One region of the Paenibacillus sp. Y412MC10 genome, then DNA from elsewhere that is predicted to be linked to it. Evidence: riboswitches for the same ligand, from Rfam matches in the RefSeq annotation. Region 1 holds a riboswitch; each other region holds the start of a gene.

Region 1 (7,399 bases):
TTATTTTCGATAAAATCGGCATCGCCCGCAACGACATGACCAAGAACGCCAAGGACGATTTCGTGGACGAGATCACGAAGGAACGTCTGCCTGAGGTGGAAGCCGACAGACTGTTCTACTTCACTTATGAGACAGGGGACGGCGGCGCCAACCAGACCGAGCAGGAATGGATCAACGATCCGCTGTGGAAGAACCTGAACGTTGTGAAGAACGGTCAAGCCCACAAAGTGGATGACGCGATCTGGAATACGGCGGGCGGCATCCTGGCGGCCAACCTGATGATCGACCAGCTGCAGGAGTTTTACGGCATTCAGTAAGGAATGAAGACGGATGCTGAAGGCTAGTATCATCGTATAGCGGAAGATGCTAGGAACAAGTGGATAAAGGAGGCACCCTCGCAAGATCTGAGATCTTGCGAGGGTGCCTCCTTTTTTAACATCGCGCGTCGGCAGCATCGCGCGTCGGCAGCATCGCGCGTCGGCAGCATCGCGCGTCGCCGGCATCGCAACGTCGCCAGAACCGCAACATCGAAGTACCGCCGGTATGCAGCTGCATGTCACATTGCTCGCCAGTACAGCTTAACCAACTCCGGGCATCATGCCGCTAACCATGACCTGTTAACGGACACCAGTTCCCTTATTTCCCTTATTTCCCTGATTAATCCCCGATTCTCAGATCTAACGGACACAGGATCCCCTATTACCTCAATAAGGAGCCTATTTGCGATCAGATTCTATGATTAACGTATCTGGTGTCCGTTAGCCATCAAAAATTACGCCTATTCAGCTAAATAACGTATCCTCAGTCCGCTTGTCCTTGAGCGGTCGCCCCAAGACCAGTAGTCGCACAAGACCAGTAGTAGCATCAATACCAGTAGTCACACTAAGACGAATAATAGCATCAAGATCAGAAGTAGCACCAAGATCAGAAGTAGCATCAATACCGTAGTCGCCCCAAGACCAGTAGTCGCACAAGACCAGTAATAGCATCAATACCAGCCAGTCACCAAGGCACTCGTTAACGGACACCAGTTCCCTTAATCTCCTGATTCGCCCTCGATTTTTAGATCTAACGGACACAGGATCCCTTATTACCGCAATAAACTGTCCTTTTGCCATCATACTCTACAAGTAACGTATCTGGTGTCCGTTAGCCATCAAAAATTACGTCTTTTCAGCTAAATAACGTATCCTCAGTCCGTTTGTCCTCGAGCGGTCGCCCCAAGACCAGTAGTCGCACAAGACCAGTAGTAGCACCAAGACCAGTAATAGCACCTACTATATACTACTTTGTGTCCCCCAGGTTTCTACCTCTAACCCATAGCTACTCTAAGTTATGCTGTTCTAAGTTGTTTTGGTCGGCAGCCATCCATGCATACCCTTGGGACACCGAATCCACCCATGTCCTCCCTGTGATAACGCTCGCTTCACGGTAACTTTTTACGACATCTTCACCACGATCTCCGCCCCTGCAACATAGGTCATCGCTTGGATGTATTCCGGGTCTTGGGCACGCTGTTCCATTTCCACCGGAGTGAGGTCCTCCATTCGTGTCTGTACCCACCATAAGTTGCCGAACGGGTCCCGTACCCGTCCCACCCGATCGCCGAAGAACAAGGTCGTTGGCTCCGTCACCGAGACCGCTCCTGCGGCCAGCGCTTGCCGATACACGTCATCGCAATCCTCAACATACAAACGGAGGTATGCCGGGCTATCCGGCCATTCCGGCTTTGCATCAAACATCATGACGACGGCATCTCCGATTCGGACCTCGGCATGGCCGATGACACCATCGCCAACATAGACGCGGGCAAGCTCTTCGGCTCGGAATGCTTGTTTGAGGAAATCGATCAGCGCTGCGGAGTTTCTTGAGATGATCCACGGCGTCACGGAGGTGTAGCCATCCGGAATGGGTTTAACCGCTTTCGGTTGGTTCGTCATAAATACGCTCGCTCCTTTAAACTTCATTTATTTGAATTGCGCTTATGCACTCATTATGCGGGGGCATATATGACAGCCGAGCGTCAGTGTTTCCGGTATGAGTTTGGGGTAGCCTGCGTTTTTATCTTGCGAAAAGACAGCCGCCACCGTACATCGTCACAATCACGCGGTCGGAGGAAGGTTCGAGCTTGAGGTTCCGTCCACAAACTGTTAACGTTTGACACCACCCCCAAACCTATGTACAGTATTAGACAAAAGAATAGGAAGTCCACTAGGGGAGCCGTTGGCGGCTGAGACAAGAGCGTATCTTGGACCCTTTGAACCTGATCTAGTTCGTACTAGCGTAGGAAAGTGGAGCCTTCGAATATGAGGTCTCGGTGCGTTTTTTTGGCGCACCCGGGCTTGTTGACGAAGCCGCTCCAGTTTTCGGGGCGGCTTTTTAGCGTTGTCTGAAAAGTCGTGTCTTACGGACTTCCTGCTCTTCAATATGTTGGAGGTGGGGACAAACATGAGTTTCACGCAAGAGCTCCGTCAGCAGGCGGGAGGCATTTTTCAAGCAATCTTCGATCATCCTTTCGTAAAAGGCATTGCCGAGGGGAATCTGGAGCGGGAGCAGCTGATTCACTATGTGAAGCAGGATTTTGAGTATTTGAATGCCTACATGCGGATTTACGGAATTGCCATATCCAAATCGACCAGCCGGGAAGAGATCGCGACCTTTAACGAACAGATTTCATTCATTCTGCACAGCGAGGTGCACCCACATCAGAATTTTTGCGCAGCCGCCGGGGTGACCTATGAAGAGCTTCAAGGATATCCGCTGGCTCCGTCCGCGCATCATTACATCCGTCATATGCTGACGGTGGCGCATGAGGGTAGTTTGGGCGAGATTATGGCCGTGCTGCTGCCATGCCCATGGACGTATCTGGAGATTGGCCGCAAGCTGCTGAATGAGGTGAAGCCGGATGCCTCCCATCCGTTTTACGACTGGATTTCTTTCTACGGAAACCGGGGGGAAGACGCGACAGCCAAATTCCGCGGCCGTGTCGATGCATGGGCGGAGCGTGCGACGTCAGCCGAGCGGGAACGGATGAGGGAGCATTTCATGCTGAGCTGCCAGCTGGAGTATCTGTTCTGGGACATGGCTTATAAGCAGGAGGAGTGGCCGGTGCAGCTGGAGGCTGCCGTGCTGTAAAGAGCGATGTTCACAAGCATAAATGGAATTCCATTATAGCGAAGAGAGGCTGATATAAATGCATTCATGGGAAAAAGAGGTTTCGGTGCTTTTAACGAAGGTACAGCAGACGAGCCCTCTCGTTCACAATATGACGAACGTGGTGGTTACGAATTTTTCGGCTAACGGCTTGTACGCGCTGGGCGCGTCGCCGGTCATGGCTTACTCGCCGGAGGAAGTGGCGGATATGGCCGCTATCGCGGGCGCGCTCGTATTGAACATCGGCACGCTGAACCGCGAGCTGGTGGATGCGATGATGATCGCGGGACAATCGGCGAACGCCCATGGCGTGCCGGTGCTGCTGGACCCGGTCGGCGCGGGAGCGACCCGTTTTCGGACGGAGTCGGCGCTGCGGATCCTAAGCGAGGTGAAGGTTTCGCTCGTGCGCGGAAATGCGGCTGAAATCGCTCACCTTATCGGGGAGGTCCGCGAGATCAAGGGCGTAGACGCAGGCAATAGCGCAGGCAGCAATCATGCCGAGCTGGCCGTGCGGGCTGCGCGCGAGTTAGGCACGATCGTGGCCATTACCGGTGAAGAGGACGTGATTACCGATGGAACGGAAGTGCGCATCATTGCCGGAGGGGATGCGCTGCTTACGAAGGTGACCGGCGCAGGCTGCCTGCTGACCTCGGTGCTGGGTGCCTTTGCCGCGGTGGAAGCGAACCTGCTGCTTGCAGGTACGGCGGGTCTGGCCTTCTATGGGGCCGCGGCGGCGAAAGCTGCTGAGCGAACGGCAGATCTGGGACCGGGAAGCTTCCAGATCGCTTTCCTGGACGAGCTGGCGAAGCTTCATCCAGGATCGCTGGAAGGGTATGCCGCTGTACTGGAAGCGGGAGCGGCGGCTGCCGGAGGCACACGATGAGCGAGGCTCGCATACCCCGTGCCCTGACGATTGCCGGGTCTGACAGCGGCGGCGGCGCCGGCATTCAGGCCGATCTGAAAACCTTCCAGGAGCTCGGCGTGTACGGCATGTCGGCGATTACCGCGATTACGGTGCAGAATACCATGGGGGTTCACGGCGTATATCCGCTGCCGCCCGAAGCAACTGCGGAGCAGATTGAAGCGGTTGGCTCGGACCTCGGAGTAGATGCATTGAAGACGGGCATGCTGTTCAACGCCGAGATCATTCGGCTGGTTGCTGACCGGATTCGGGCATTCGGCTGGGGGAAGGTCGTTGTCGATCCCGTGATGATCGCCAAGGGCGGGGCGGAGCTGCTGCAAAGCGAAGCGGTGCAGGCTTTAAGAGAAGATTTGCTGCCGCTGGCGTTGATTGTCACCCCCAATATACCGGAGGCCGAAGTATTGGCGGGGATGCGTATCCGCACGATGAACGATCGCAACGAAGCGGCGAGGCGTATTCATGATCTGGGGCCCAGGATCGTAGTGATCAAAGGCGGTCATGACGAGGGAATGCTTGGTAACGGTGAAGGCACAGATCACGAAAGAGGCAGGGAACCAGCTATAGCGGCGGATATGCAGCAGGAAGAAATGCCTCAGTCCGATAGGACGCACGGTCAAACGAGCACTGCCATGCCTGCTGGGGAGTATAGTGGGGGCCGTTCGCTCTTTTCCAACGATGACGGTAATCCCGAAAGTCCTCCGGTCATCGACCTCGTATACGATGGCATGGCCTTCACAGAGTTATATGGCAAACGAATTCATACCGTTCATACGCACGGTACCGGCTGTACTTTCTCTGCGGCCATTACCGCAGGCCTTGCTCAAGGCTTGAGCGCATACGATGCGATTCAGAGCGGGCGCTTATTTATCCAAGCGGCCATTGAGGACGGATTGAACCTGGGGCAGGGACAGGGCCCGACCAATCATTGGGCATACAATCGCCGCCGTCAGGCGGTGCTGCGATGACGGGCAGAGTGGCACCCGAGATCATGAGACGGCATCTGCGGATGTACCTCGTGCTTGGCAGCGTGAACTGCAGCGTCGAGCCAAGCTTGGTCGTGCAGGAAGCACTGGCTGGAGGCGCAACCATGGTCCAGTTTCGTGAGAAGGGGCAAGCAGCACTCGCCGGGGAGCCGATGATTCGGCTGGCCCGCCGTATCCAGGCCGAGTGCCACCTAGCAGGCGTGCCCTTCATCGTCAATGACGATGTGGAGTTGGCACTGAAGCTGGACGCCGACGGCGTGCACGTCGGCCAGGACGACGAATCCGCGGCTTCCGTCCGCGAGCGGATCGGCAACCGGATTCTCGGTGTTTCCGCCCACACGGTGGAAGAAGCGCGGCGCGCGATTCTCCACGGCGCCGATTATCTTGGGATCGGGCCGATCTATCCGACCCGCTCGAAGGATGATGCCAGAACTGCGCAAGGCCCAGCAATTTTCCGTGAGCTTCGCGAAGCTGGAATCCATCTGCCGATCGTTGGGATTGGCGGGATTACCGTGGAGCGCGTGGAGGAAGTGATTGGAGCGGGTGCGGATGGCGTCGCGGTAATATCCGCCGTGACGGGAGCGGAGTCGGCGCGGGAAGTTGTAGAGGCTTTTATAGATAAGATACGATGTACGACCGAAAGAATTTCTTAAGATGTAAGAGGGATTATAATCGGATCATGAAACAAGGGGGCCGACTTCTGCGGCACCCTGTTTTGTTTACGTCAGATTTTTAGAATACTGTATATGCTCAGCTTTTCCGTCAACATGCCATTTCTTTTGATCCACTCTCGTGTAACCTCCCAGATCCGTTTGCCATAGAGACCCGGATATGATATACGTAGGACAATGTACCCGCTCTACGATGAGTGAGCACTCCCATTAAGTTGAATAGGGGATCGGAATGAATAATAGGCAAAAAGAGATTTTTCGCAATTTGTTAATGGAACCGAACCGGCTGTGGCTCGTTCAGGATCTGGCGGATCAGACCGAGTGCTCGGAGAAGACGATCCGAAACGATCTGAAGGTGATTGAAGAATATATAGCTAAGCACTCCAGCGGCCATCTGGTGAAAAGGCCGGGACTTGGCGTCTATCTGGAGATCGGGGAAGCGGATCTGGCTGATTTATTCCACCGCTTGTATTCCAACGAGAGTACCGCCGAGGATGAATCCGATGAGGAACGGGTGCTGCACCTGGCATATCGGCTCTTGATGAACGCGAAGCCCGTAACCCTGCAGAACCTGGCTTCACCGTTTTACGTGAACAAGGCGATTATCCGTCGGGATATGGAAAAGATTGAGGTCTGGCTGCGGAGCTTTGATCTGAGCTTAATGACGAAGCAGCGAGTAGGCTTCATGATTGAGGGCTCGGAGAAGAACAAACGGATGGCGCTGGCGCGGTTGAACCAATTGATCAACCGTCCGGAATTGACGGGACAGATGATGCGTAACCAGTATGAACCGCACGAGATCGCAACCGTATACCATGAGTTGAAGGCGTTGCAAAAGCGGCATCAGCTTCGCTTCACCGATGAAGCCTTTGAAAGCCTGATGCTGCATATACTGCTTATGGTCAAACGGACCAAGCTGGGACAGCCGATTTCGCTCTCTGCGCAGGACATAGCCTTTTTGGAGAACAAAGCGGAATTTGCATGGGCGATAGACTTTTTGAAGCAACTGCAAAAACTGTTCGCCGTCCCTTTTTCCAAGGAAGAAACCGCTTATCTAACCCTGCACCTGCTTGGCGGGAAGTTCCGATACACGCAGGAGGATGGAAGTGCCCGGCGGGGCGATCTGGCAGACAGCCACCCCCTGCTGCCACAGTTGGTTGAGCAGCTGATTCGGCGGATGTCGGAGCTGAATATGATCCCTTTTTCCAAGGACCCGGTATTATTGAACGGGTTGAAAGTGCATTTGTACACGACCATGAACCGTCTTCATTATGGTCTGGCTGTGTCCAATCCGATGCTGGCCGAGATCAAAAAGATGTATCCCTATATGTTCGATCGCGTCATCATGGCACTGGAAGAGGTGGGGGGAGCGCTCCAACTGAACTTTCCCGAAGAGGAGGCCGCGTATTTGACTTTGCATTTTCAGGCGTCTGTAGAACGGCTTCACCAGAACGAAAGCCACCCTCAGAAGGTCATAATCGTGTGTCATATGGGCGTCGGGATGTCCCAATTGCTTCTCGCGAAGGTGGAACGGAGATTCCCGTCCGTGCATGTAGAGACAACGATGTCCAAAGCGGAAGTTGAGGATTATCTGGCAGCTCATGAGGTGGACCTTGTCATTACGACCGTTGATCTGCCCGAGTTAAAAACACCACATATCCTCGTTTCCC
Region 2 (7,399 bases), 3.6 Mb from region 1:
CGGCGAACCCGAAATGGTCGGTCAAGAATCAGGCCAGAATGCATGCCAAGAACGGAGATGAGCCCTATCATTCGACCCATGCAGCGCTAACCCATTGGCCGGAGACGGCCACCGCGGTCGGGGCCAGACTGAACGTCGCAGGGGAGCTTGAGCTTTGCTGTCCTTACGGATTGGATGATTTATTCGCGCTTCGGGTTCGAAGAAGTCCTAACTTTGATAAACGGGGCTATTACTTGGAACGGGTACGCAAGAAACAATGGAAGGATCAGTGGCCGCGTTTAGCGATCATCGAGGATTAGATTAGAGTTTGCCGAGTAAGAGATACGATCGGCAAGGATTTAGGCATTCTTATGTGGAATTTGTTAGAAACCGGCTGATAACGGCAGAAACAAGGGGTTATAACATTGAACATATTCGACCGTGCGCGTGAAAAGGAAAAGTCGTATCACGAGAAATTGTATGAAGAAGCCGTATTGTTTGAACCTGGGAGCTGGTTAGCCAAGCCCGTTCAGACCGTTCTGGATTTTTTGGACTTATTGCCGTTTCAGGATCTGCGGGTACTGGATCTGGGATGTGGCGTCGGGCGTAACAGTATCCCGGTTGCGCAGCGGATCCAATCGGCGAACGGGCAGGTCATCTGCGTGGATTTGCTGCCATCGGCTATCGACAAGCTGGTGCAGTATGCCGCGTTGTACGGCGTAAGCTCAAGCATCGAGGCACTTGCAGCAGACGTAGAGTTTTACGAAATTGCCGAGGCGTCTTATCACTACATCATTGCCTGTTCCTGCCTGGAGCATTTGAGCTCGGAAGAAGCCTTCGTATATAAGGTCAAACAAATGCAGGCTGGAACCGTGGACCAGGGCATCCACTGCCTCATGATGAGTACGGAAGTGAAGGAAATCGATCGGGAGAGTGGTTTGGAGGAAGAGGGTTTAATCGAGTTGAATCTGTCGACCGAAAGGGCCTTTTCCATCCTTGATGAGCTGTATTCGGAATGGGAAATCTTAACGAGGCGGCAGGTGCAGCAGGATATTCAAGAAGTGAAGGAGGGGAGAGACGTTCTTTTCCGAAGTCAATGGATGACCTTCACTGCGAGAAAAGGAGGGGATTGACCATGGTGAAACATACGCATCTCGGCGTTTATGGAATACTGGTTCAGCATGATCATATCCTGTTGATCCAGAAAGCGAGAGGGCCGCATAAGGGGAAGTGGGATTTACCGGGCGGCTCGATCGAGTTCGGCGAAGAGCCGGAGCATACCCTTCAGCGCGAATTTATGGAGGAGACCGGACTTGGTTCAATTAAGGGAAGCATTCGGACGGCCGTCTCTTATACGATCGTGTATCAGTATGAAGCGAATCAGATGGAAGAGCTGCATCATATCGGCATTATTTATGATGTCGAGCTGCTGGATGATCAAGCTAGAATCCAAGCGGACGGTGACGGTCAAGACTCCTTGGGAGCCAAATGGATTCCGATTGACACACTGGGATTGCTGCCGTTAACGCCGTTTGTCGAGATGATGATGGAGCCCGAATTAGAGACGAATCCAGAAGCGGGGATCGAAGAATGACGATGATATATTTTGTGAGACATGCGGAATCCCCATTTATCGAGGGGAAGGAACGGTCTCGTGGATTGTCGGCCCAGGGATCGCTTGCTGCGGAGCGAGTGAAGGAGATGCTGCGGGATGAAGGGATTGACGCGATCCTGTCGAGCCCTTATCAGCGAGCCAAGGACACGGTCCAACCATTGGCGGACGCTTTAGGATTACCGATTGCGGAGCAGGAGGACTTAAGAGAACGGATGGCCGGCGATTTGCAGGGACATTCTTTCCTTGATGCCAAAAAGAAACTGTTCCAGGATTCGGCCTTCTCCTTCCCGGGAGGGGAATCCGGTAAAGCCGCGCAAAGCCGTGCGATCCGGGCCTTCGAGATCATTTTGAATGCATATGGAGGCAAGCGGGTAGCGATCGGGACGCACGGCGATATCATGACACTCATGCTCCAGCATTATGATGAGCGCTTCGATTATCATTTTTGGCTGGGAACCACATTGCCTGATATTTACTGCGCCGAATTTGAGGAAGGGCGGCTTGTGAACCTCGCGCGGTTATGGAGCGAGCATCAAGAGGAAGGATGATAAAAAGGCCAAGAATCTCGATCGATTCTTGGCCTTTAAGTTTAGTTACTATAAATGCGAGTTTATGTAGACTGCCTCGCTGCTTAAAATTTGAAAATATTGATGGTTTTCTGCAGCCGGAAAACGGCGTTATTCATCGCTTCCGCTTCTTCCGCCATCTTCTGGATCGACGAGATGCCTTCGTTCATGGAAGCCGACACTTGCTCCGTTCCGGCAGCGGATTGCTGCGTGATCGCCGATATATTCTGGATCGCGGAAGAAATGCTCTGCGCGCTATCCAGCATGGACTGGCTTTCCTTGGAGAAAGCGGCGATCTGTTCCGAAATATACTGCACGCTGTTTACGATCTCCATAAACACAAGCTCTGCTTCGCGGATCATTTCGGTCTGCTGCCTAACGACCTCCTCATTGATTTTGATGTTTTGGGACGCGTGTTTGATGTCCGATTCGATGCTCCGAACGAGATTGAATACTTCCCGGGTTGAAGACGTGGACTCTTCGGCCAGTTTACGAACCTCCTGGGCGACAACGGCAAAGCCTGCGCCATGCTCGCCAGCTCTGGCCGCTTCGATGGATGCGTTCAGAGACAACAGGTTGGTCTGATCGGCGAGCTCGGAGATCGTCTCCGTAATCTTCGTGATTCCCCTGGCGCTTTGGGCCAGCGCATCGATGGATTCCGAAACCTTGGCCGTCGCCTCAATGTTTCGCTGCATTCCTGCAGACTGCTTGGCCACGGAATCCCTTCCTTGTTCAACCAGTCCCAGCGTTTCGATCGAGCGGGTATTCATTTCCTGGGTCGAATGCGTATAATTGCTGACCTTCTCTTCGATCTCACGGATGGAATGCGTCATTTCGGATACGTCTTCCGAAATTTCGTTGGCGCCGACGGCCAGCTCGTTGGAGGAAAGGGAGACTTGATTCATCACTTGAATAAGCTCCTGGTTTTTGATCGAGATGCTTGAGCTTGACGTCATCACCTGACGGGTGATATCCGAGGTTTCCTGCAATATTTTGCGAAGCTTGTCCACCATGCTGTTGAAGGTTCTGCTCAGATCGTTCATGCCTCCAACCTCCTCCACCTGGAAGGTGAAGTCGCCTTTGGCGATTTTGGCGGAAACGCTGGAGATTTCCGCGAAGGAGTTCGTAAGCGTTTTCTCAATGAGGCGAGACAGAGGAAAAGTAAGCCCGGTTAGTACCACGACGATGACCACGCCAATGATTGCTTTACCCATCAGAATAAACGCAAGCAGCATGGGTACCGCAAACAAAGCGGCAATAAGATAACAGGCTGCGGTGATTTTTTGAGACATAGGGAGTCTGTTGAACCATGCCATAAGAATGAGTCCTCCTCAACAACATAGGATATATTTACCATGATTATAGCATCGACGGGCTAAACTAGATATAACGAATTGACAAAAAGTGTTGAATTAGGTCGAAAGAACTGAGTGTGATGGGAGTGAGGGGAAGCATAGCCATATGCAGATCCCCTCTTGATGCATAGAGATGAAGCCGGATTATTTCACGGCACGAAATAAGGCGGAAGCGAGATAATCCGTATTATCCAGAATCATGCGGTCATGCTTGAACAGCGTTTCCCAGAGCGCAGCATCGAACAGGAGTCCTTTATCGCGCTGCTCAAACGCATCCAGATGACGGGTTTGCTCTTCCTTTAATTGCTCGTTGAAGTGGTTGTACTCCAAAAATTCAGCCTGCTTAAAACCGCAAGACAAAAGGGCCCCCGCCCATTCTTCCCTCATCATCAGATTAGGAATGCCGAAGAATTCGAGCAGCTCCTTAAGCTTCGGCTCCGGCATCGGCTTATCCAGAAGCAGTTCCCTGTCCAGCAGGACGCCTCCGCGATCCAGAACGCGGTAATATTCGGGCAGCGATTTCGAGGTATCCGTAAATACGGTGACGGATTCGGCCATGATCAGATCAAACCGGTTGTCCTCGAAAGGCAATGCGCATACATCCGCCTGCAGGAACTCCACGTCCATACCCATGGCTTCGGCTCTTGCGCGGGCTTTTTTGATCATATTTTCGTTCAGGTCAATGGCGGTCACTTGATAACCCATCTCCGAAAGATGGCAGGCGGTTCTGCCGGTTCCGCACCCTACCTCCAAAATGCGGCTGCCCGGTTGAATGGGATAATTCTTCAGCATTCTGAGGGTCGCCTCGAATCCTCCCGGGTGGGCACTGCCCATGCCTAATCTGGAGAGCATGTGAATGTAATTCATCTCATCTATCCCTTCTTCCTTATCGTCAATGCGGGTAATCGTTTATTTACCATATGATTCAGGTACGTTTGGGGTTTTTGTTGAATTTAATATTTTGAGCCCTTTTTTGTGGCGGATGAGAGAATTACTGGAGGAAACGGCCATGAGACTGGAACCGATGGAGGCAGCGATACGCGTCATGCAACGAAATTATCCCCACTGCTTGCTTGCCGTACTTGGCGGCAGCGCGAGCAGTGGTGAATATAATGAACATTCCGATCTGGACATCATCATCATTGAACGGGACGGATATGACTTCAGCAGGAAGACGATCGAGGCGCATGGCTGGATCGCGGAAATATTCATATTGTCCTTATCCTCCTATCGCGAATATTTCGACGAGGGAGTGCTGGCGGCGAATCCGTCTTTGCAGCGGATGGTCGCCGAAGGTACGGTGCTGCGTTCGTTGCCTGAGGGAGAAGAGGTGCGGGCGGATGCCCGGAATGATTTGAATTACGGCCCCATGCCCTTGTCGTCGAGCGATATTGCCGAATACCGCTACATCCTGACCGAGTTTTTGCTGGACTTGACAAGTCCCCGCAGGGAAGGCGAAAAATGGTTTACTGTACACAAAATAGCGTCGACTCTATGCGAATTCGTGCTGAGGGCAAACCGGGAGTGGACAGGTGAAGGAAAGATGCTGTTCCGTTTGTTCAACCGCTATAGCCCAGCCTTGGGGGATCGACTGGAGGCAGCGCTTCTGGCGATTTATCGGGAGGACGATCCTGCGGACCTTATTACATTGACGGAGGAAGCGCTCAGCCCGTACGGAGGCAGGCTGCTGGTCGGTTATGAGGAATAAATAAGCCCTGCATAAAAAAAGAGGGGGGACATTAGCCGTGACGCTCGCCCGCCATAAGCAATAAGATAATAACGTGATTAACTCACGTCATTCTTTTAAATCCAGGAGGGATCTTCATGAGCGGAGCATACGGCGGCGCATGGGGCAATTCAGTAGGAACTATATTGGTTCTCTTTATCCTGCTCGTAATCATCTTGAGTGCTTGGGTTTAAACACCTTCAAAATTCTTGCCTGCAATTGATAAAGGCCCGGCGCGTGCCGGGCCTTTATCTGTTGGAAAGGACCTTAAGCTTTGGCTTTGGGGGATGGGCTGTGGGCCGAAACCACCGCGGTCATGACCAGATGGCTGCTGTCGGATTGAATCGCATGTTGGAACGCGTCTTCGAGTGATCCGAACACCCGGGACAACGCCCCGTCCAATCGGCTGGCGTAATGAACGCTTTCACCGAATGTGCCCGCTGCCTTCGCACGATCCACTTCTGCGTAAATGACATCCATGTAATTGGCGCTACCCATCGGGTAAAGCGCGAATTGGCAGGCCGTTTCGATATCGGCGTGTTCCCCGATATCGTGGTTTAAGCGGGTCGAATCCTCATTCATATACGCATCGGCATCCGTATCGCCTGGGCAGCCGATAGAATAAGTACCGTTAAACACAGTGTGCACGCCGCTAGCCGCGGCATGAGCGAATACTGCTCTCGTCACATCAAACACATGCTCCGCACGTCCGCGAATACAAGTGCTCACATCATCCGTTTGGATCCAGACCTTTTCCGAATCCACGGAACGAAGCGCCTCCGTGATCACTTCCACGAACCGATCCGTCATGGGAAATACCGAGAACCGGCATCCCACGATCCGGCTCGTTCCGCATACAAGCTCATTCATAATTTTTATTCCTCCCCATTGTATAAGTCCACGCAAAAAAACCGCACCCCATGAAGAAGTGCAGTTATGCCTACGCAAAGAAATAAACATAAATGCTACACTTCCCCACGCTAGTATGATCTAGATCGGGTGATAAGGGTTAACGGCGGTCCGCCGTCTCTCAGCACATGGCACCCCTAGTACAGCCAAACATCAAATATGCAGTTGGTATCAAGCCGGCTCCAAGAACTTCTGAAGATCAGAAGGCGAAAGGCCTGCTTCCTGTGTTATTGTATCGCTTTGCCGGCAGGTTTTCAATGGCAGGGCACCATAAAAAAGCCGCCTATTCCAATCCTCAGGGCTTGGGTAGGCGGCTTAGGCCAGCTATGGCTTACTTGTATACCTTCACGCGATCTTCAAGCGGCGCAAATTCTTTTTCGCCCGGATCTGCAACCGGTTTGCCGAAAGGCATTTGAGCGATCAGCTTCCAGTTTTCCGGAATGTTCCATTCGGACTTCACTTTCTCGTCGATCAACGGGTTGTAATGCTGGAGGGATGCGCCCAGGCCTTCTGCCTCGAGGGACGTCCATACCACGAATTGCAGCATGCCGTTGGATTGGTTCGACCAAACCGGGAAATTGTCGGCATACAGCGCGAACTTTTGCTGCAGGTCGGCAACTACGTTATTGTCCTCGAAGAAGAGAACAGTGCCGTATCCAGCGCGGAATGCGCCCATTTTTTCAGCTGTGGATTTGAAAGCCTCTTCGTCTCCGACAACCTCTTTCAGGATGCCTTCGGTCAGGTTCCACAGTTTGTCATGCTGTTCGCCAAGCAGTACAACGACGCGTGCGCTTTGGGAGTTGAAAGAAGACGGAGTATATTTAACGGCTTCGTTAACAATCTCCTGGATGCGTTCGTCGGAAATGACCGGGTCTTTGCTGATGGCATAATGGGAACGGCGATGCTTAAGTGCTGCTGAAAAATCTTTAGACATTGAAAAAAACCTCCTGATGTAATCATGTTTGCATAAGCCTGATAACAAAGATGTCCTTTAATTCAAGCAAATATGCATGTTGAGTTGAATTGCTGTCGTTGAATTATCATTCCACATTAACTTACGTTTAGTTAGAAATAATAATTATGTTAGCATATTAATATAACTTAGAGGGAATGTCAACGCTTCGAAGGAAAGTTAATTTATATTTTTTATACCCGGTTACTGAGAATTAAATCAGCTTCTACATACTTATGTATTTCGGGAACCGCGAATCCAAGCGGCTCAGCCTCGGTGATATAAAGTTTATCTCTG
Region 3 (7,399 bases), 620 kb from region 1:
GCTGCATCCGCGCGACCGATCAGCTCTTGGTCGTTCCTGGCATGATCCGGATAGACCGCGATGCCGATGCTCGGCGTGGTTCGGACCTCATGCCCTTCCAGCTCATACGGCTCGCTCAGCATCGTCCAGATCTCTTCCGCCATCCAGATCAGTTCCTGATCCTCGCCGGCCGGATGAATCACTACCGTAAATTCGTCCCCTCCTAAACGGGAAACCAGAACGCCTTTGGATTCAAGGGTTTGAAGACGGGTCGCGACCTTACGAATCAGCAAATCGCCGGCACGATGGCCGTAGCGGTCATTCACTCGTTTAAAACGGTTCATATCCATATATAGCAGCCCTACGCGGGAACCCGCACGGTCCGCCTCCTGCAGCGAGCTCGACAGCCTCGCGTTAAAGTAGCGGCGGTTATAGAGTCCCGTAAGATCGTCGCGATGCGCCAAGGTCTCGCTCTGCATCAAGCTTTGATGCAGCCGGTCAAACAAGCGGTCATTCTCGAACTGGATCAGGATCTGCCTGATCAGAATCAGGATGACGCAGAGGGATAAGCCGGTAAAAAGCCCGTTCCATCCTCCGAACCGCTGCACCATAAGGGCAAACATCCCGCCAAGCACGCTGTAAGGAAGCAGATATCTTACGATCAGATTTCCGAACGAACGGGGCTCCCTCTCATCCAACGATTGATTTCGGGCATCGGGAGCTGACCGCCCTCCTGCCAAACCAATGATGAATACCGATAACGTATACAGTGGGTACAGGTATGAACGAACTTCAACACCCTTATAATCGACGAGATACATATGCAGAACATCGGCGGCAATGTACATGCTCCCGCCAAGGCATATCAGGAAGACTGCCCGTTTCCTTAGCTGCCCTGTGTTAAAATACAACACCAGGGTGAAGAAAATAAGCACCGTTGCGCACAGCGGGTACAGCATGTCAACCCACAGCTTTCCCCACAAGGCTTCATTCGCCAAACCGTTAAGCTCGGGCTTGATGAAATATTCCCAGCCTACCGTCATGACCGTTATGCCAACGATCACGATATCCAGCATAAACCGCACTCCCCGAAACGAACCTTGTACGTGCCGGAACAAATAAATGAGGGAACCTGCAAACAGGATGATTTCGAATCCCCAGAATAATTGAGTCAAAATTGTCCGGGAAGCGCTCTCTTTCCCCAGCCAAAAATAACAAGCATCGATGATTCGAGCCGAGGCATCCGCCATCAGCCCGGCACTTACGATAAGCCAAAACCTTCGAAGATGCGGCTCGTAATGCCGACTGATCCGTAGTAAATAGACGGAAGCGGCAGCGGAAGCCATAATGACTAGAACACGCTGAAGCAATAAAGCATCAGGCATCCACAGAACGGTCATTATCTGAATGAATGCATATATGATGGCGAGTCGAATCCACAGATGATCTGCTGGAGTTGGACTCATAAGCATTCCTCCTCGGCCAAAAGGCAAGCTTTCTTCAATGCTTGTTTGTTAGGTCTTTTGAATTAATAGTTATAGTTCTCATGATACTTTTTACCCACCTAAAAGTAAAGATGAGGAAATGAAAGAAAGACCATCGATTCTACTCTATTAAACCATCGCCCTCCAAAAGCTTTCCGTCCTCAAGACCCACTTGACGTATAGGAATTATATGATAATATTTCAGTCATATCTCATATGAATCGGAAAGGGTGTTTAGCCTTGTCACAGAAACGATTGGATCATGTCGGCATTGTCGTCCGGGACCTTGAAGCCACGATTGCTTTTTACACAACCGTCGTCGGACTTGAACTGAAAGATCGCCTTACCCATACCAATGGCGTCATCCAGCTGGCATTCCTCGGATTTAACGGCAGCGACGAAACGGAAGTCGAGCTTATCCAGGGTTACAGCGACACGCTTCCCGCAGAAGGCACCGTCCATCATTTCGCCGTCAGCACCGATAACATCGAAGCGGAATATGTGCGCGTACAGGGACTGGCCGTACCTCATCTTGACGAAGAAATCGTAACGCTTCCGAACGGGTACCGCTATTTCTTCGTCCACGGTCCCGAAGGAGAATGGATTGAGTTCTTCCAGCGCTAACCGCTGGCGAACAGGTTCCTTTCAAAATGCTTCATCCCGTGAATGGTTAACGGGGTTCATTCTTCCAACCGCACAAGCCATGTCCAATACGAAGACCTGCCTCGTTCGCATCCCTTCCGAACTAGACAGGTCTTTGCGTTAGGACTATAATAACGGATGTAACGTCCGAAACTTCATAAATCCCGGGGGAGCTGGAATTTGGCCGGCTGAGAGTGTATCCGATGATACTGACCCTTACACCTGATCTGGGTAATGCCAGCGTAGGAAGTCCATGTTTGCGGCAGCTATGATTTGCCGTGGTATACACTTACGCCGTCATGCGTCCTGATATCATTCAGGGCGCTTTTTTTGTGGAGTTAACGAGGTCATAGAAAGAGAAAGAGAATTCAAAGGAGAGAAGACACGATGAAGAAGGGAAAATGGATGGCACTGCTTCTCGCTTGCGCCCTGCTGATGGTTGCGGCGGGATGCGGTACAGGCGGACAGAACGAAAATACAGGTACCGAAGGCGCAGACGGCCAGGCAGCCGAAAAGCTCCGCGACGTACAGCTGATGCTCGATTGGTCGGCCAACACAAACCACACCGGACTGTATGCAGCCAAGGAGCTCGGGTATTATGAGGAAGAAGGGCTTAACGTCCAGATCGTCCAGCCGGGGGCGGGCGGAACGGATACGCTGGTCGCATCCGGCAAGGTGCCGTTTGGCATCAGCTACCAGGAAGGCGTCACGCTTGCCAGAACCCAAGGCCTGCCGCTTGTCTCCATTGCGGCGATTATTCAGCATAATACATCCGGCTTTGCCGCCCCCAAGGACAAGGGGATCGTCAAGGCTGGCGATTTTGAAGGGAAATCCTACGGCGGCTGGGGCTCGCCTGTTGAGGAAGCCGTCATGAAATCCATCATGGAGATCGACGGTGCCGATGTCAGCAAAGTAAATATGGTTAACATGGGCGATGCCGATTATTTTACGGCCGTCAAACGCGATATTGATTTTGCCTGGATCTTCTATGCCTGGACCGGTATCGAAGCCGAGCTCCGGAACGAGCCGCTTGACATGATCTATGTGAAGGACTACTCCGAGCAGCTTGACTATTACACGCCGGTGATCGTAACGAACGAGAAGCTGATCCAGGAGGACCCGGAGCTTGTCAAAGCATTCATGCGGGCGACCTCAAAAGGATACGACTATGCGATTCAACATCCTGAGGATGCGGCTGCCCTGCTGACGAAGGCCGTTCCCGAACTGGATGCCGAGCTGGTTCTTGCCAGCCAGAAATGGCTGAGTCCCCGCTATCAGGATGATGCTGCCCGCTGGGGCGAGCAGAAAGCCGAAGTATGGTCGGGGTATGCAGACTGGATGTTTGAACGCAAGCTGCTCGAGAAGGAGCTTGATGCGGACAGCGCCTTCACCAATGAATTTTTACCGGAGAAACCATAGGATGCATTTAATTAGGAAGAGAGACGCCTGTCCGGCAGGCTGGCTCTCTTCCATTACAATATAGCTTGCATGAAAGGATGAGTTTAGATGGCAAACACCCTCTTGAGCATACAAGTGATACCCAGAACGCCGGATGGAGGCGACAGCATTCCTTATGTGGATGAAGCGATTCGGGTCATTCAAGAGTCGGGCGTGAAATACGAGGTCCATGCGCTCGAAACCACCTTGGAAGGAGAGCTTTCCGAGCTGCTGATGATCGTTGAGCGCATGCATGAGGCGCTGGTGAAAGCGGGAAGTCCCAGCGTCATATCCCAGGTCAAAATCGTGCACCATCCGGGCGGCATCAGCATGGATAAGCTGACTGAGAAATACCGTCCATGAGAAAAGGCTGGTGGAGCTCCGTTTGGCCGCCCGCTGCGGCGGTCCTTTTCTTTTTGACGGTATGGCAGGCCGCGGTATCGGTATTCGATATAGAGCCGTATATTTTGCCAGCGCCGACGGCCATCGGGCATGAAGCCGCCACCGGCGCCACCGGCGCCTCCGGCCTTTTTCAGCATACGCTGGCCACGCTGCAATTAACCCTGGTCGGATTTATGATCGGTACGGCGATCGGCCTTGTCATCTCGTTGGCCCTGCATCTGGTGCCTTTTCTCAAAACCGCCCTTTATCCGCTTCTTATTCTTAGCCAGAACGTGCCGACGATCGCTCTCGCCCCGCTCCTCATGATTTGGTTCGGCTTCGGCATGCTGCCCAAGGTTATCGTGATTACCCTGGTCTGCTTCTTCCCCGTAGCCGTTGCCGCCCTGGACGGACTGGCGCGTACCGACCGCACCATGATGAATTACATGCAGATGGCGGGAGCCACTTCATGGCAGATCTTCACCAAGCTGGAGCTGCCGCATGCGCTCCCCTCCATCTTCTCAGGGATCCGCATCGCGGCCACCTATTCGGTCATGGGGGCCGTGATCGGGGAATGGATCGGCTCGGACCGGGGCATCGGCTACTATATGATGCTGCAAAAATCCGGCTACCGCACGGACCGGGTGTTTGTTGCCATTCTGATCATCGTCCTGCTCAGCCTGCTGATGGTGCTGCTGATCACCCTGCTGGAGAAGCGCCTGATCCGCTGGAATCGAAAAGGTTAAAACCACGGTGAACAGACATTTTCCAACCTATATAAAAGGAGGCTGTTTAGCGACATGACACATCAAGTATCCCTGCCGGATCATGACGGGCAGCGCCAGTCATCTACCGCGGTCCCGCCAGCGCCTGCCCTTGAGGTTCGCAGCCTTCATATCACCTTCCGCGAACGGCGCAGCGAAGTGCACGTGCTGGATGGCCTTTCGCTTCAGGTGCAGCCCGGGGAATTCGTCTCCTTGATCGGTCCTTCAGGCAGCGGAAAGAGCACGCTCTTCCATATCATCGGGGGGTTAACGGCTCCGGATGCAGGCTCCGTACTCATGGACGGTCAAGACGTGACCGGAGAGAAAGGCCGCATCGCCTATATGCCTCAACAGCCGGCCCTCTTCCCTTGGCGTACGGTGGAGGACAACGTGCTCCTTCCCGAGGAGCTGAGAGGCACCTCGAAAACCACCGCCAGGGAAAATGCCCGCAGCTGGATGGAACGGGCCGGACTTGCCGGCTTCGAGAAGGCGTATCCGCATACCCTTTCAGGGGGGATGCAGCAGCGGGCCGCCTTTCTGCGCGCGCTGATGAGTCCGCAGGAAGTTATGTGCCTGGACGAACCGTTCAGCGCGCTCGACGCGCTGACACGCAGCGATATGCAGCGCTGGCTGCTCGATATCTGGGAGGATACGCGCCGTTCGGTGCTGATGATTACCCATCATATCGAGGAAGCGCTGCTGCTCTCGGACAGCATCTATATCCTGTCGGCGCGGCCCGGCACGATCCTGAAACGGGTGGAGGTCCCTTTTCCCCGTCCGCGCAGGGAAGACACCCTGAACGACCCGTCCTTTATCGCGCTAAAAACCGAAATCTCCGCCATCATGCGCGAAGAACAGCACAAGCGTTGAGCCGCATAGGCAGGATACAATTGCCTAAGCTCCAGTATCCATCATTCAAGAGCGCTCCTTGGAGGCGAACAAGCGAGGTGATATAACGATGAAATCATTCACGCAGACGGAAACGAATCTCCCTCTGCTGGACACCCATATTCATCTGGATTCTTATGCCTTCTCCGATCAGCAAACGATTCTTGCGGATATCCGCAAAAGCGAAGTTAAGACCATCATCTCCGTTTCCATGAACCTGGCTTCCAGCAAGCGAAACCTGGAGCTGGCCAGGGAGTACGGACCGTTGGTGCGGCCGGCATTTGGTTATCATCCGGAACAGCCCGTCCCTTCCCCTGAAGAAACCAAGGAGCTGCTGGATTGGATGGCTAATCATGTCGACGACATGATTGCCGTCGGAGAGGTCGGCCTGCCCTATTATGCCAGACTGGAAGCCGAAACGGAGGGCCGGCCGTGGGATAACCGCCCTTACGAATGCCTGCTTGAGCAATTTATAGCATTTGCGAAGCGGCATCATAAACCGGTTATACTGCACGCTGTATATGAAGATGCGGATACCGCATGTGATTTGCTCGACAAATATGGCGTCACCCGCGCCCATTTCCATTGGTTCAAGGGCTCCCGTGACACCTTGCAGCGGATGGCCGATAAAGGCTGTTATATCTCCTTCACGCCCGACATTCTTTATGAGGATGAAATTCGCGATATTGCCCGTATGTATCCGGAGCATCTTGTCATGACCGAAACCGACGGCCCTTGGCCGTTCGATGGCCCGTTCACCGGACAGATGACCCATCCCAAGATGACGGCTTCCGCAGCGGCGGCATGGGCCGAGCTTCGCGGGCTGACCGTTTCCGAGGCTCGCAGGATTTTTTACGAGAATGCGGTTAGACTTTACGATCTATAAAAAAAAGAATTCCCGTTCCATTCAAGCCGGTTGTTTACGCAATCGGTTTGTTTTCTTTAAGGAACCGGTTATATTGGTTAATCAGTTCATCGAGCACGATCGATTGCCTGAGGACTTTAGGATGGTTAAAATCACGATACCGCTGCTTCATTTTATGAAGCTTGTTTCTTTCCTGCTCGATATCAAACCTAATGCCTTCCTTCGTTTTCATGACTTTTTGTCCTCCCCTCATGTAATATTTTATGCTTTAATGTAAAATTATAGGATGTTTGATGTTAGACATCAGGGGCCTAAAATTGAAAGGGACAGGTCCAAGAAACAAAAAAACCACAATGCGAGCTCACTCGCATTGTGGTTTGGATTTCGGTTATTTCACAAATTTCTCCTGATACGCCTTCGAGATCTCCTCTGTAATCTCCTTCATCTTCGGATCGCTTTTAATCGTTTCGATCAATTTATCGTACGATTCAACCGGTTCCTTGCCGGTGATGACCATGACCCGCATATCCTCTACTTTCTTGGAAATCTCGGGATAGTATTTGTTATAGGCTTCGGAGTAGAGCTCGCCTGAAGGATTCGGCACCTTAACCGTCTTGCGCTCCGTAACGATCTCTACGTTTCGTTCATACACCTCGTCCGGCATCCCTACCGCATTGATAGCCATATCGTCGCTGACGAGGTGAATCATATTGTTCAGATTTCCATCTCCCGTCTTATCGGTGACGGCTTGCGGCGTTGCGACCTTCTTTCCGTTCTCCAGATTGTAATGGACGCCTTCGATTCCGTAGGTCAGCATCTCGTTTCCTTCTTGGCTGTAGCCATAGTCGAAGAACTCGAGGATCTTCTTGACTTTGGCCTCAGGCACTTTCTTCGGAATGAGGTACACGCCATAGTACGGGGAGCCTGAAGGCGTATACTTCACCCCGTTAGCATTCTCC
Region 4 (7,399 bases), 2.4 Mb from region 1:
CGGGGAAGGCAAACTTGACGTCAACCGCCCTTCCCGAATCTCCCAGATGTGCGTGGCCGCCCGCTGCGCGATCTCCATTTCATGGGTCACCATGAGAATGGCGGTTCCGGAGCGGCGCAGCCGTTCGCACATCTCCAGAATCGCGAACGTGTTCCGCGCATCCTGTCCGAAGGTCGGTTCATCCAGGAGCAGGACGGCCGGCTGCCTTGCCATGGCCGTGGCAACGCTCAGCCGGCGCTTCTGGCCTGTCGACAGCTGGTACGGGTGCCTGTTATCCATGCCGTCCAGCCCAAAGCGTTCCAGGCAGCGGTCGGCCCGTGCCTTCGCTTCATCCGGCGGCATTTGGTCCACCAGCAGCGAGTACATCACCTCATCGCCGATACGTTCCGTCAGAAACTGAAGCTCCGGATTCTGAAACACGAATCCGATTTGGCGCAGCTGCCGCTCTCTCTTCTTCCGCACTTTCCTGCGCTTGCCCTGGATGACCTCCTCCCCGCAGAGCACATAGGTCCCTTCGGCGCGCAGGAGCCCCATCAAACTGAGCAGCAGCGAGCTTTTGCCTGCGCCGTTCGGCCCGATCACCGCAATGAAATCTCCGGGGTATACCTCAGCCGAAGGAAGAGAGACGACCGGTTTCTCCCATCGCAGTCCCCGGAAATCATCTAACCGAATGACAGGCTCCCCAAGGTGGGCATACGTTGAGTCTGCCTCAGGTATGAGACTTCCCAGCTCATCGCCTGGCGCGTCTACCGGAGCAAACAGCTCCCGTCCTACCCGAGACTCCGCATAATCCTCCCATACGCCGGGATACCAGATGCCATACGCCTGAAGCTCGCGCGCATACTCGGCGAATATCGCTGCCGGCGGACCATCGCCCAGAATGGCGCCATCCGGGGTGAACAGCACCACGCGGTCCACGTATTGGGCCATTTCTTCAATCCGGTGCTCCACGATAATCAGCGTACGCCCTTCCGATACGGCCTTCACCGCTGACCAGATTTGCTCCCTGCCTTCCGGGTCGAGCAGGGCGGACGGCTCATCGAGGAACAGCACCTCCGGCTCCAGCAGAAGGGCCGAAGCCAGCGCAAGCCTCTGCTTCATCCCCTGCGACAGATGACCGATCGGCATATGCAGCTCCTGAAGGTCAAGCCCAACCTCATGCAGGACGGCTTGCATTCGCTCCTTCATCTCGTCGCGGGGAACGCTGAGGTTCTCCAGCACGAAGGCCAGCTCTTCATCCACGTACGGCATGCAGAACTGGGTATCCGGATCTTGGAATACATATCCCCAAGAGCGAGGCACCAGCTGGGCTTCGCATTTCATCGGCACCTCCGTGGCGCGGGGAATCATCCCGCTAAGCACCTGAAGCAGCGTAGATTTGCCGCAGCCGCTCGGACCGAGCAGCAGCACCTTTTCCCCGCGGGCAGCCGAGAAGGACAAGTCCTTAAACATCAAACGCTCCTCGCCCGGATACTTCAGGCGCAATCCCTCCACATGCACGGCCTGCTCCGTAACCGCCTCGGCGGTTGAAGACGAAACCAAGCGGGCGGCGGTTTTAGACATGGCGCGGATCATCCAGTGCTTCATAATCCTTCTTGGACGCAGGGCGCAGCAGGGATGTGACGCCCGTACGGTCCAACGCTTTGGCCAGCAGCAGCATGAGCAAGCCGGCAATGACGGCGCCGCTGAGAATCCGCATGCCATACTTGGCAAGGAACATCCAGGTCTGAAGATCATCGGTATAACTGTAATAGAAGTCCATCACCATCGAGCCGACCGCCGCGCCGGCCCCGGCAATCGCCACCGTCCACGCCGAGGTGCTCCGGTAACGGAACGCCGCGAATACCAATTCCGCGCCCAGCCCTTGAATGAGACCGTACAGCAGCAGCGTCAGTCCCCAGCCGCTCCCGAACAGCACTTCCACGTGGGCCGCCGCCACCTCCGCGATGATGGCCACTCCCGGCTTGCGGATCAGCAGGTAAGCGAGCGTGGCCGCTGCGAACCACATGCCGTATAACAGTTCATCCGCTTCGAAGAACAGCGGTTTCAGCAGATTGTAAACCGATCCCCAGAAGTGATAAATGACGCCAAGCACCAGCGATACCAGCACCGTCACCAAAATATCGCTTAATCGCAGCCCTTTTCTAGGCTGTACCCCCAATTTCTCTTGCACAGACGTTCCCATAACAACACATTCCCCTCTCCACCGCTTTTTTTGTATAAACACAACAAAAAACCGTCTGGAAAAACGCGCAGACGGAAAAATAGGCCCTATGTAGGCAGGGTCGGATATTCTCTACGCTGGCATTACCCAGTTCAGATTAACGGTCAACAGCGGATAGCAGCTGCAATCTCAGCCTGATTCACTCAAGCCCCCGTATTCCCTATTCGGTTTCATGTTAATCTTAAAATACACATTCGTTCCCCAATTAGCAAGAACCTTTTTTCAAAAATGGCTATTTATTGATTTCCGGCTCATTCTATGTCAATATCAGAGTGATTGGCTTTTCCACCAACGTTTTATTGCCGACACCTATGCACAAAGGAGAATGACATGGCTAAACAATTGCTGCGTCTGATGACCGAGCTGTCCTCCCGCAAGTGGCTGTCCCGCATCATGGGGCATTGTTCCCACAGCCGGCTGAGCCGTCATCTAATACCTGCATTTATACGAATCTACCAAATCCCGGCGCATGAAGCGGAGAAGGAGATCCACGAATACCGTTCGCTGAACGAATTCTTTTCCCGCCGGTTAAAAATAGGCCTCCGCGCCATAGACGACACCGCCGATGCCATGGTAAGCCCCGTCGATGCCACGATTTCGGCGATGTGCGCCGTCAACGCCGGCACCATCCTCAGCGTCAAGGGACAGGATTATACCCTGAGCGAGCTGCTCGCCAAGTCACCGAGAATGGAGAATTATATCAACGGTTATGCATTCGTATTGTATTTAAGCCCCACCGACTATCATCGCATACATTCCCCGGTAACCGGCATTCAAGCGGAAAGCGAGCATTTGAAGGGCCGGGTATACCCCGTGAACGATTTTGCGATGACCCATATCCGGAACGTGCTCAGCCGCAACGAGCGCCTCATTACCTATATTGCCCATGAATTCGGCGAAGTTGCGGTCGTGAAGGTCGGAGCCATGAACGTAAGCAGCATCCGTTATGCCGACGAGAGCGTGAAGAAATACGACATTGGCGACGAACTTGCGTACTTTGAATTCGGCTCTACCGTCGTGCTCTTGACGGAGAACGGCACGTTTACACCCCGCGGTGACTTGGAACCGGGCTCCAAGGTGAAGATGGGAGAACTGCTCGGTTTGCTGCACCCTTCCACAGCCCGAAAAGGGTAATTCCTTTCAGCTTCCAAGCATGCGCTTTAAGCTAAGTCCATGAAACATTCGACGGATGAAGGATTACCGCCTGCTCAGCAGCCGGTAAATGATCCGCTGAAACAGCCGATCTGGCAGCAGTCCCTTGATCCGCGCGGTCAGCCGCGTGCCTCGGGGCAGCGTATAGCGGAACCTCGGTTTGGTCATGGACGATATGCTTGCCACAAGACGGGCTACCTCCTGCGGATCCCCGCTTTCCTTGGCCGTCCGCTCGGAATAGTCCAGCACGCCCTTCAGCAGATCGCTGTAGGGTGATCCTTCCTTGACCGCCAGCTCCCCAAAACTCTTGTTCCAGATCGGCGTGCCGTAGGCACCGGGCTGGACCAGCACGACGTCGATCCCAAAGGGCATCAACTCCATGGACAGGCTCTCGCCGAACCCCTCCAGCGCAAATTTGGAAGCGGCATAGGGACCATAACCCGGAAAGCCGACCCTGCCGCTAATGCTGCTCATGAGAATGATTTTAGACCGTCCGGTCTTGCGCAGCAGCGGGAGCATATGCTGCGTCACCGATACGGTCCCGATGAAATTCGTCTCCATCTGCTTTCGCCAGCCCCCCAGCGGCACTTCCTCCACCATGCCGCCCACCGCCTCGCCGGCGTTGTTCACCAGCACGTCCAAGCGGCCGAACTTCTGCTCCAGCGCCGAAGCAGCAGCCTTGACCTGCTCCTCGGCACTTATATCCAATCGGAAGATGTGAATACGCCCGGTAACATCTGCTTGTTCAGCCTGAGCCAACAGCTCTGCTGCCGCCTCAGGTCTGCGAAGACCCGCGGCCACGTCATAACCTGCTTTTGCCAGCTCCAGACTGATCAGCAGTCCGAACCCGCTTGACGCGCCCGTGACCAGCGCAACCTTCCCTGCTCCCGCCGTTACCACCGGATCACCGCCGGCTCCGTCGATGCCGTTATTCCTCTCACATGCCAACATCCTTCCTTTATCCAAATGCCTAATCCCTTACTTTTTCGAGCTCTGCTCTTAAGCGTTTTATGTATATTCCCAATATATCAAATGTTTGCAATGTCAACAGAGTCTATCGCAGCTGCATCCCTTTACAACGTAATCAGACAAACTCCCTGTCCGTATAGGCACCCACTAAATAGCCCCACAAAGCGGAGCCTATGCTTCGATGCTTATTCCAAATACTTTGCGGGGACTCCAAAACATATCGAAAAAAAGGGAGCTTGTCAGCTCCCTTTTGCGTGTTTCCAGCGAAATGCGTATATGATAACGGGATTCAACATCACCCGTATGTAGGCCAAGGTCCTTTAAAACCAAACGTCCTGATGATTCGGATTCGTTGTCTTCATGCGGCGCAAGCGATTTCTGAAAATACCGCAGCCGCCACGACTGAAGAAACGTCCACGCACCCGTCTTCTTGGGCTCATTCCCCTCTCCCCCCTTCATAAGAAAAACGTCTATCGACGTACTCGCATAGAAGACAGACCGCATTTAGCGGAAGTTTTTCTTGCGATATCAGGAAGGCTCATGCTTCGAATTTATACTTTCTGATATCTTAAAATGAAACTGTACGTCGTTTTTACCCTAAATCGCTTGCTATGAAACCCATAGGCCCCTTCCACCAAGCAGGTAAGTTATGGAAGGGCGGGGAATCACCGAATTTCGGATGGGCTCTTGCCCGTATACTGCTTAAATTGTCGGCTGAAGAAGAAAATATCCCGATAACCCAGCGCGTCGGCCACTTCCGTTACGTTCATCCCTTGATGCAGCAGCAGATGCTGCGCCCGCTCGATCCGCATCTGAATGATATAGGATTGCACCGGCGTGCCGATCAGCTCCTTGAACTTGATCGAGAAGTAGCGGGGAGACAACCCCGCTCTGGCCGCCAAATCCTCGACCCGATGGGGAACCCCCGGGTGCTGGCGGACGTAATTCGCGATTTCATGGATCGCCTCGGACAGCTGATTGCTTGCTTTTTTGACCACCGGAGCATCCAGATCCGAGCGCAGCAGATGAATCATCAGCTGCTTCAGAATGAGCTGGCCCTCTTCCAGTGAACCATAGGGCTTGTCCAGATACAAACGCACATAGCGTGCAAGCAAATATTCGAAATCCATCGTTTCCGTCAGCTTGCGATAAGATGCCGGAATCTCTTCGACCGGGTCGGTCACGTCAAAATGGATATATGTCAATACGAGCGGCTTCTGCGGATTGTGCGTCGCGCTCGTATGATCTCCGGGTCGGAACAGGAAGCAGCTTCCCTTTCCCACGGTAAAGGGCTCGTCATTTAGCTCGACCGTGCCTTCGCCGCTCCATACATAGAACAAATCGTAGTTCTGCATGGGCCTTTCGCGTTTTTGCCATTTCCAGCCCGGCTCGCAAACGATTTTGGCAAGCGCAGGCATGATTATAAACGAAGACGGCGATGCATTCAGCATCTCGTCATAACCCCCTCATCTCATTCAAAAATTGACCTCTTTCCCATCATACCCGTTTTTTATGTTTTTTGCATGTCCCGCCATGCCTGCGCCATCCGGGCAACCCCTTCTTCGATGCTGGATATGCCGAGATGCGAGAAGCCGAAGCAGGCGGCAGGCGGCCCGGGCGTACGATGATAGGCCGCCGCATCCCGAAACATGACGCCGCGCTTGCGGGCAGCCTCCTGGAACAGGGCGTACTCTTCCGCGGAGCGCAGCCAGTTCGCGTAAACGTGCAGGCCGGCATCGCCGGGGTGAAGGCGAAACAAGCCCGAGGCGTGGGTTTCCATCCCATGGCGAAGCGCCTCATACCGCGCGCCGTACAGCCGGGTCATTCTTCTGAGATGCCGCCCGTAACCTCCCCTTACAATAAAGCGGGCCAAGGCACGCTGCTCCAATACGGCTGGCGAGATCGGCTCGTACAGAGCCTTGGCCTGAACGACCGCCTCAACCAGGCTCGGGGGAAGCACGGCATAACCGATGCGGAGGCCGGTGAACATCGTTTTGGAGAATGAACCGACAAAGATGACGCGCCCCTCGTCGTCCAGCATTTTCAGAGGTTCGATCGGCTTGCCGCCCCAGCGGAATTCGCTGTCGTAATCATCCTCGATAATGAAGGCCTGGCGGCTTCGCGCCCAATTCAGCAGCGCCCTTCTTCGCTCCAGCGGCAGCACCGCGCCGGTCGGGTATTGACGGCTGGGGCTTACGACAAGCAGGCCGGCGTCCCATTCGCACGGAATCAATCCGGCATCGTCGACAGGGGACGGCAGCGGAATCCCGCCGCTCAAGCTTATGCCCCGGTGGATTCCCTGATAACCCGGATCCTCCATCACCACGTGATCGCCGGGATCAACCAGCAGCTGAAACATCAGGACAAGCCCCTGCATGGAACCGCTGAAAACCACGATATGCTCGGGATCCGCCTGTATGCCCCGCGTGAACCGGAGGTGTCCGGCTATCGCCCGGCGCAGTTCGATATCCCCCTCCGGCGGCGCTCCATTCTGCAGCTCGGCTCCCCCGCTTCCGCCTGCATAGGATAACGCGCTCCGCCACTCCGAATAAGGGAAATCCTCCATGGGCATCCTCGCATTCGCGAAAGAGATCGTACCCGGGGGAGGCTCCTTCAGCAGCAGCTGTGCCGAGACATATTCCCCGCTCTGGCTCATCAGTCGCTGCCCCCAAGCGGAGAGCGCCGGCGCCCGCTCGGCCAATGGCGGCTGGCCTGCCGTGGCAGCGATTCCCTCGGCCACGTATGTTCCGCTGCCCTGCCGGGATACGACGTAGCCCTCGGCCATGAGCATGTCATAACACTGCGCGGCCGATCCCCTGGACACCCCGTAGAGCCTGGCCAGCTCGCGGGTTGCGGGAAGCCTCGTGCCTTCCGGCAGCTTGCCGCTATGAATCGCGGCGCGAATCGCGTGGTACAGAGCCAAATATTTATATCGATATTGTTCCACATAGGTCTCGAACGGCAATCCAAGCTCCATGACGATGTCTCCTCTATTTTGGGATTACGATCAAATTGGACTATACAAATTACTCTAAATTGGCGCTTTTTCCTTGT

The links. Region 1 has a riboswitch for thiamine pyrophosphate ahead of tenA (thiaminase II). Riboswitches for the same ligand answer to the same signal wherever they lie in the genome.
Region 2: another riboswitch for thiamine pyrophosphate. It lies ahead of GYMC10_RS21270 (YkoF family thiamine/hydroxymethylpyrimidine-binding protein); the one in region 1 lies ahead of tenA (thiaminase II).
Region 3: another riboswitch for thiamine pyrophosphate. It lies ahead of GYMC10_RS03070 (ABC transporter substrate-binding protein); the one in region 1 lies ahead of tenA (thiaminase II).
Region 4: another riboswitch for thiamine pyrophosphate. It lies ahead of GYMC10_RS26720 (ECF transporter S component); the one in region 1 lies ahead of tenA (thiaminase II).

Annotation. Positions count from the first base shown of each region.
Region 1 covers NC_013406.1:1,339,905-1,347,303, forward strand. The annotation lists gene GYMC10_RS05650 (ABC transporter substrate-binding protein) at 1-317, shown strand, start outside; gene GYMC10_RS05660 (VOC family protein) at 1,440-1,940, opposite strand; TPP riboswitch at 2,204-2,307, shown strand; gene tenA (thiaminase II) at 2,449-3,135, shown strand; gene thiM (hydroxyethylthiazole kinase) at 3,194-4,036, shown strand; gene thiD (bifunctional hydroxymethylpyrimidine kinase/phosphomethylpyrimidine kinase) at 4,033-5,040, shown strand; gene thiE (thiamine phosphate synthase) at 5,037-5,711, shown strand; gene GYMC10_RS05685 (BglG family transcription antiterminator) at 5,962-7,399, shown strand, end outside.
Region 2 covers NC_013406.1:4,895,705-4,903,103, reverse strand. The annotation lists gene GYMC10_RS21305 (nucleotidyltransferase family protein) at 1-299, shown strand, start outside; gene GYMC10_RS21300 (class I SAM-dependent methyltransferase) at 405-1,112, shown strand; gene GYMC10_RS21295 (NUDIX hydrolase) at 1,115-1,573, shown strand; gene GYMC10_RS21290 (histidine phosphatase family protein) at 1,570-2,142, shown strand; gene GYMC10_RS21285 (methyl-accepting chemotaxis protein) at 2,226-3,476, opposite strand; gene GYMC10_RS21280 (class I SAM-dependent methyltransferase) at 3,660-4,382, opposite strand; gene GYMC10_RS21275 (nucleotidyltransferase domain-containing protein) at 4,525-5,223, shown strand; gene GYMC10_RS31985 (hypothetical protein) at 5,340-5,435, shown strand; gene GYMC10_RS21270 (YkoF family thiamine/hydroxymethylpyrimidine-binding protein) at 5,509-6,111, opposite strand; TPP riboswitch at 6,197-6,299, opposite strand; gene GYMC10_RS21265 (nitroreductase family protein) at 6,482-7,084, opposite strand.
Region 3 covers NC_013406.1:718,487-725,885, reverse strand. The annotation lists gene GYMC10_RS03080 (GGDEF domain-containing protein) at 1-1,445, opposite strand, end outside; gene GYMC10_RS03075 (VOC family protein) at 1,704-2,087, shown strand; TPP riboswitch at 2,262-2,371, shown strand; gene GYMC10_RS03070 (ABC transporter substrate-binding protein) at 2,493-3,524, shown strand; gene GYMC10_RS03065 (MTH1187 family thiamine-binding protein) at 3,612-3,905, shown strand; gene GYMC10_RS03060 (ABC transporter permease) at 3,902-4,669, shown strand; gene GYMC10_RS03055 (ABC transporter ATP-binding protein) at 4,724-5,557, shown strand; gene GYMC10_RS03050 (TatD family hydrolase) at 5,646-6,461, shown strand; gene GYMC10_RS03045 (aspartyl-phosphate phosphatase Spo0E family protein) at 6,496-6,672, opposite strand; gene GYMC10_RS03040 (extracellular solute-binding protein) at 6,829-7,399, opposite strand, start outside.
Region 4 covers NC_013406.1:6,081,053-6,088,451, forward strand. The annotation lists gene GYMC10_RS26715 (ABC transporter ATP-binding protein) at 1-1,563, opposite strand, end outside; gene GYMC10_RS26720 (ECF transporter S component) at 1,556-2,185, opposite strand; TPP riboswitch at 2,277-2,389, opposite strand; gene asd (archaetidylserine decarboxylase) at 2,555-3,358, shown strand; gene GYMC10_RS26730 (oxidoreductase) at 3,422-4,327, opposite strand; gene GYMC10_RS26740 (helix-turn-helix domain-containing protein) at 5,011-5,796, opposite strand; gene GYMC10_RS26745 (PLP-dependent aminotransferase family protein) at 5,856-7,322, opposite strand.